2 regions of the Mesorhizobium sp. M0016 genome follow, and region 2 is predicted to be linked to the other one. Evidence: riboswitches for the same ligand, from Rfam matches in the RefSeq annotation. Region 2 holds a riboswitch; the other holds the start of a gene.
The links. Region 2 has a riboswitch for thiamine pyrophosphate ahead of thiB (thiamine ABC transporter substrate binding subunit). Riboswitches for the same ligand answer to the same signal wherever they lie in the genome.

Region 1 (3,202 bases), on a different contig from region 2:
TGCAGCTTCAACCTTGCCGTCGCGGCTTTCGCTCCCTGCATTCTCCCAAGGCATGGCGAAGCGCTGGACGAGCACGACAATGCCGAACAGGATCAGCGTGAGCGCGGCGCTGACGGCGACGGCAGCGAGCACCAGATCGGGCCGAAAGTTGTTCTTGGCATTGAGCATGTAGATGCCCAGCCCCTTCGCCGCCCCCGCATATTCGGCGAAGATCGCGCCGACCACGGCGTAGGTGACGGAGATGCGCAGCCCGGCGAAGAAATAGGGCAGCGCCGAAGGCAGGCGCGCCAGCCAGAAGATACGCCAGCGCCCTGCCCCCATGGCGGCGAGCATCTGCGAAATCTCCTTGCTGGTCGCAGCAAAACCTTCGACCAGCGCGACCATCATCGGGAAGAAGGTGACGAGCGCCACAAGCAGGATTTTTGGCATCAGCCCGAAGCCGAACCACAGCACGATGAGCGGCGCGATCGCGACCAGCGGCAAGGTCTGGCTGACGATCAGCAGCGGAAACAGCGCGCGGCGCAGCGGGGCCAAGAAATCGACCAGCGCCGAAAGCACGAAGGCAGCGACCAACGAGCAGGCGAAGCCGGCTGATGTGGCGCGGACGGTGGGCATGGTGTTGTCGGCGAGTGCGGCGCGATGCTCCCAGGCCTGCTGCAGCACGCGCGACGGCGGCGGCAGCATGATGGGGGCAGCGCCGCCATAGCGGGCGTAGAGCTCCCACGCCGCGAGGAGCAGGGCGGAGGCGCAGGCGGCGGGGATGGTCTTGGCGAGGGCTGCGGCTAATCTCCCCCCTCGAGGGGGAGATGTCGCCGAAGGCGACAGAGGGGGTCGTCTCGCATGGAGCGCCCACGCCTTGCCGATGCGAAAAGGACGTCGGCGCTCCACGCGCTGGGACCCCCTCTGGCCTGCCAGCCATCTCCCGCTCGAGGGGGGAGATTCGTGGGCATCGCGGTCTTCGCCAATCGCCAATGGCTCCCCTCCTCTTTGTGCTGAGGGGTCAGGGGCATCTCCTCCACGCAATGGGTCAGATAAACCAGCCACGGCAATATCCTCAAGGAACGACGCTTGAGCCGCGGCTCAGACGGCGCTCGGGCTGTTCGCCGAGATCGTGATGTCGAGGGTGACGTGGCCGGCGCCGGGGCCGAAGCGGCAGAAGGCCTCGTTGAGCGTGGCAAACACGGCACCGGCATCGCCGCGCAGTTTGGTGCAGAAGTTCTTTGAGCGCTCAAAGACGCCGGACTGTTTCAGGAAATCGATGCAGCCGTAGATCTGGTCCATATGATCGCCCGTGCCCATGACGTAGAGCGAGAACTGCGCCGCCACCGGCTGGCCGGTCGACGGCGTGGCCTGGACGGCGCGGATCGCGGCGATCTTGCGCTCGTCCAGCGAAATGGCGGGGCCGCCGGTCTCGTCGGAGCGGCAGATCGGATCGTCGGGCTCGCCCGGACAGCCGCGCGAGACCGCTGCCGAAAGCACGCAGTGCTTGCCGCTTCTGGCCGCCGCGACGAACAGGTCGCGCATGGCGGGAAACAGCACCTCGGGCGGCCCGACCATAAGCGTCGAGATGTCGTCGGTTTCGATCCGCAGCCGGTCGCGCCACGGATCGAGCGCGCCGAGCGCGCCAAGGATGACGCCGACGAAATCGCCGGTCATGGGATAAAGGGAAATCTGTGCGCCTGAAAACATCGCCCGCCTCGCTCCGCTGGTATTATCCAGATCAGCTTTAGGGTCCGAAGGCTTGCCGCCCTCATCTCAGCCCCGACCATACGGAGCACCCCTGTGGATGAGCGGGTTAAAGCATTGTTCGCGACATTGGGGAAGCCGTTTGTTGAAGGCACTGCGGCAACGTGTTTTGGGCCAGACGGGCCGGGCGCCCGGGCGTTCAGAGCGACTCGTCAGTTCGTTGCGTTATAAGGTTTCCACGAATTTCTTATAACTGCGTTGAAATTCAAGCTGATAAACGTAATTATAAGAAAACGGCAGAGACTCCGCGCAGCCCTTACGGTTTCTGGATCTCCTTATCCGCGACCCCATCCGGACTGCGCTCCTGCATCGCTCGGGCTTGCCTGTGCTGGTCCCCTCGCCCCAGCGCTACGCCATCCACAAGCTGATCGTCGCCTCGCGACTCGGGCCGAGCGCTGGGGCCAAGCGGGAGAAGGATCTCCATCAAGCGCGCCTGCTGACCCAAGCGCTCGAAGCCACGCGTCGCCAGGACGACCTTGCCTTCGCCTTCATGGAAGCGTGGGACAAGGGCGAAAACTGGCGCGAGACGATCCGGCGCGGCCTGAACCTGTTCGACGCCGACACGAGGGAAACAGTCAACACCATCCTGGGAAAAGCCCTCCGCGAGATTGGTGCGACTCCTGAAGGATTCACGATGCGTGATTAGCTGAAGCGTCCGCTGCTATATTCATTGCCATCGTCCCAATTGTACGAAATTGGCTTGACGCTGATTCGTACATAAAGTACGATATCTCTTTTTGCAGAGAGGAATGTCCTTGAGCACAGCGAACCATGTTGCCTTCGCCGATCTCTCTCGTCCTTTGCCGTCACCCCCGTCGTTGCCGCCGCCTTTGTTGCCCTTGTCATTCGATCAGTGCCAACGTCTCGCCGGGGCCTGGCGAATGGCCAGCCAGGACATTGCCGACGACATCCGCTTCATCCGCCAATATCTGAAAGTCGTTGCCGAGAAGGACGAGAGGCTGTCGACCGGCACCCTTGTTCACAGCCGCGCCTATGTCGAGGCCTGCGCCGGCTGGCTGCCACAGACTGTAACGCGCTATCTGCGCCACCTGCGCCAGATCACCGAATGCGAACTGGCTATGACAGCTGCCGGGATTCGCTTTGCGCTGTCGAGTTATGCCTGGGAGGCATGAGGGGCGGCTGTCGCCAAACACAAGGAATTGCGCTGCCCGTCGCAGGCGCAATTCGTCAGGTTGAGAGGCTCGGGCGCGCCTGAACGGCGGGCGCCAAGGATGGCCCGGCCAGCGAATTCCGGCCTTGCTTTATTTCGACTGGCCTTATTTCTGGCCTTATTTCGATTTGGCTTTGCCGGACTTTGCGGCGGCAGGCTTCGCGGCCTTTGGCTTGGCGGCTGCCTTGGCGGGCTTGGCGTCAGCTTTCTTCGCCGCCTTTTTGGGCTTGGCGACCGCGCCATCGACTTCAGCCGTGGCCTGCTCCCAGTGTGCCTGATGCGCGC
Region 2 (3,202 bases):
GAAGACCTCGCCGTCTTGCGGCTCGATCAGACCAGCAGCAATCTTCAGGAGCGTCGACTTGCCGGAGCCGTTGCGGCCGACGAGCGCGATCTTGTCACCGGCGGACGCCGTCAGTTCGGCGCCATCGAGCAGCGGCGTGCCGCCAAAGGTCAGTCTTATGCCGTCGAGGTTGAGAAGGGGCGGGGCCATGTCAGCTTTCAGGCAAGGGGTAGGGGTGGGCGAGCAGCAGCGCGCGGCCATGGCCGAGCGCGATTTCGAGGCCGCCCCCGGTCGTGTTGGACTTGACCTCGTTCGAGATGGTCAGCGACGAGCCGAACACGACCTCGACATGGTCGAGCGGCCACTTCGCGCCGGACACGGTGAGGCCCGAAAGATCGGAAAAGCCGAGCACCGAAAACAGCGTTCCGTCGGCATAGTCGAAGCCGGCCTTGCCAGGCAGCAGAGGGGCGCCTTCCTGCGCTCCGCTGGTCAACAGCAATTTTGTGCCGGCCTCGGCCAGCCGCAGGCTGAGCGCCAGATGGAGGAAGGCGTGGTCGGCGCGCTTGCCGCCGAAAGCGCCGGCCAGCACCAGGCTGGTGGCGCCGCGTTCCAATGCCGCCGCGATCGCCAGTTCGCCATCGGTCTTGTCCTTTTCGGGAGGAAACACCTCCCGCGGCACGGCGGCGAGATCGGCAGGCAGGTCCGCCGGCACGGAATCGAAATCGCCGACCCACAGCTCCGGCATCACGCCGAGCAGGCGGGCATGATCGATGCCGGCGTCGGCGGCGATGACGCGCGTGCCCGCGACCTGGCGGTCGAGCCGCGGCGTGCGGACGAGATCGCCGCCAAGCAGGATGGTGAATGTGCTCATATCCGCTGGCCCTTACCAGCCCCGCCGACGAAACGGAAGGCCGAGCGGCACCGTCACTCTTTGTTGGAGCATGATCTTTTTCCGGAAACGGATTCCACTTTCCGGGATCACGCTCGGGCAAACTTCCACTTGCGTGGCACCTTGGCCGGGCCTATGTGTCGAAACGCTCTAACGGGGTGCCGGACGCGATCTTCGCGGACCGGCTGAGAGGCAGTCTCGCCAACCCGCTGAACCTGATCCGGTTTGTACCGGCGGAGGGATTAGACGCTTCGGACAGCCCGACGCCTCAATTCCTTTCAACACGAATGAAGGAGGCGCCGATGCGCATTTTTTTGTCCCGTCTTGTCCCAGCGCTTGGGCTTGCTGTTTCGCTACTGGCAAGCCCTGCGTGCGCGCAGGAAAAACTCACGATCTATACCTATGAGAGTTTCACTGCCGACTGGGGTCCAGGCCCCCAGGTGAAGAAGGAATTCGAGGCCGAGTGTGGCTGCAGCGTCGACTTCGTCTCGGTGGCCGACGGCGTCGCGCTGCTCAATCGCGTCAAGCTCGAAGGTGCGTCGACCAAAGCCGATATCGTGCTTGGCCTCGACACCAACCTCACCGCGGAAGCCAAGGCTTCCGGCCTGTTTGTCCCACATGGCGCGGTGGCTGAAAACAACGTGCCGGGCGGCTGGAGCGACGACACTTTCGTGCCCTACGATTATGGCTATTTCGCCGTCGTCTACGACACCGAGAAGCTGAAGAACCCACCGAAGAGCCTGAAGGAATTGGTCGAGGGCGATGCCGCCGACAAGATCGTCATCCAGGATCCGAGGACGTCGACGCCGGGCCTTGGCCTGCTGCTGTGGGTTAAGTCGGTCTATGGCGACAAGGCGCCGGAAGCCTGGGCGAAACTCAAGGGCAAAGTGCTGACGGTGACGCCGGGCTGGAGCGAGGCCTACGGCCTGTTCACCAAGGGCGAGGCGCCGATGGTGCTTTCCTATACGACGTCGCCGGCCTACCACATGGTGGCGGAGAACACCGGGCGCTACCAGGCGGCCTCGTTCGAGGAAGGCGAGTATCTGCAGATCGAGGTCGCCGGCATCACCACCACGGGCGCGAAGAATCCGCTGGCGGCGAAGTTCCTGGCCTTCATGACCGGGCCGAAATTCCAGGATGTCATTCCGGAGACCAACTGGATGTTCCCGGCCGGGAAAACCGACAAGCCGCTCAATCCGGCTTTTGATAGGCTGGTCAAGCCGGCGAAGACCTTGCTGTTCAGCCCGGAAGAGGTCGCGGCAAATCGCAAGGCCTGGGTGGATGAATGGCTGGCGGTGATGAGCAAGTAGATTTGGCTGTATAGTCAAAAGATGAGTGCTCTACGGCGCCCCCCTCCGTCCTGCCGGACATCTCCCCCACGAGGGGGGAGATTGGCCTTTACGTTGACTTTCGCCAATCTCCGAAGCTGCAGGAATGAGCGGAGCGCTAAAACCGCCAATCTCCCCCCTCGTGGGGGAGATGTCCGGCAGGACAGAGGGGGGCGCGAAGGAACGCGACGCCCGGTAAAGAGTGCAACGCTCTGACCCCCGCATCACGGCCGGCATTGTCGCGCTTGTGGCAATCGCGCTGCTGATCGGTGGCGCCTTCGCCGGCCTTATCCGCGAAGGCGCGCACGACCTTTCCGGCGCCGCGTCCGCCTTTGACCTCTATCTCCTGCGCGTTGTCCGCTTCACGCTCTGGCAGGCTGCGCTCTCGACTCTGCTTTCCGCCGTACCGGCGCTCTTCGTCGCCCGGGCGCTGTCGCGGCATCCGCGCTTCTTCGGACGCGGCTTCATCCTGCAGCTATTCACTGTGCCCCTTGCCTTGCCGGCAATTGTCGGAGCGCTGGGAATACTGGCGCTCTATGGCCGCGCCGGTTATTTCGCCGCGATCGGTGGCCAGAGCTGGCCCGACATCTATGGGCTGTCGGGCATCCTCGTCGCCCACGTCTTCTTCAACCTGCCGCTGGCCACCCGGCTGTTCCTCGAAGCGCTGGGAACGGTGCCGGCCGATCAATGGCGGCTGGCGAGCCAGCTCGGCATGGGGGCGAGGCCAGCCTTCCGGCTGATCGAGTGGCCGGTGCTGCGCGCCGCGCTGCCGGGCGTCGCCGGGCTTGTCTTCATGCTTTGCATCACCTCCTTCACCATCGTCCTGATCCTCGGCGGCGGGCCGGCGGCGACGACGCTGGAAGTCGCCATCTATCAGGCGCTGCGTTTCGACTTCGATCCGGCGCGAGCGGTGACGCTGACGGTGCTACAGATCGCGCTGACTTTCGCCGTCATGCTGGCGCTGACGCGGCTCGGCGCCAATGTGACCGGCGACGCCAATTTGCCT

Region 1: another riboswitch for thiamine pyrophosphate. It lies ahead of NKJ88_RS05340 (YkoF family thiamine/hydroxymethylpyrimidine-binding protein); the one in region 2 lies ahead of thiB (thiamine ABC transporter substrate binding subunit).

The regions. Positions count from the first base shown of each region.
Region 1 is NZ_JAMYVM010000003.1:70,959-74,160, forward strand. Features, by position in the region: gene NKJ88_RS05335 (ABC transporter permease) at 1-825, opposite strand, end outside; gene NKJ88_RS05340 (YkoF family thiamine/hydroxymethylpyrimidine-binding protein) at 1,081-1,689, opposite strand; TPP riboswitch at 1,680-1,792, opposite strand; partial or broken gene NKJ88_RS05345 (GSU2403 family nucleotidyltransferase fold protein) at 2,003-2,392, shown strand; gene NKJ88_RS05350 (hypothetical protein) at 2,628-2,879, shown strand; gene NKJ88_RS05355 (DUF2934 domain-containing protein) at 3,036-3,202, opposite strand, start outside.
Region 2 is NZ_JAMYVM010000011.1:174,467-177,668, forward strand. Features, by position in the region: gene NKJ88_RS17915 (ABC-F family ATP-binding cassette domain-containing protein) at 1-189, opposite strand, end outside; gene NKJ88_RS17920 (thiamine diphosphokinase) at 191-850, opposite strand; TPP riboswitch at 1,013-1,127, shown strand; gene thiB (thiamine ABC transporter substrate binding subunit) at 1,171-2,178, shown strand; gene thiP (thiamine/thiamine pyrophosphate ABC transporter permease) at 2,399-3,202, shown strand, end outside.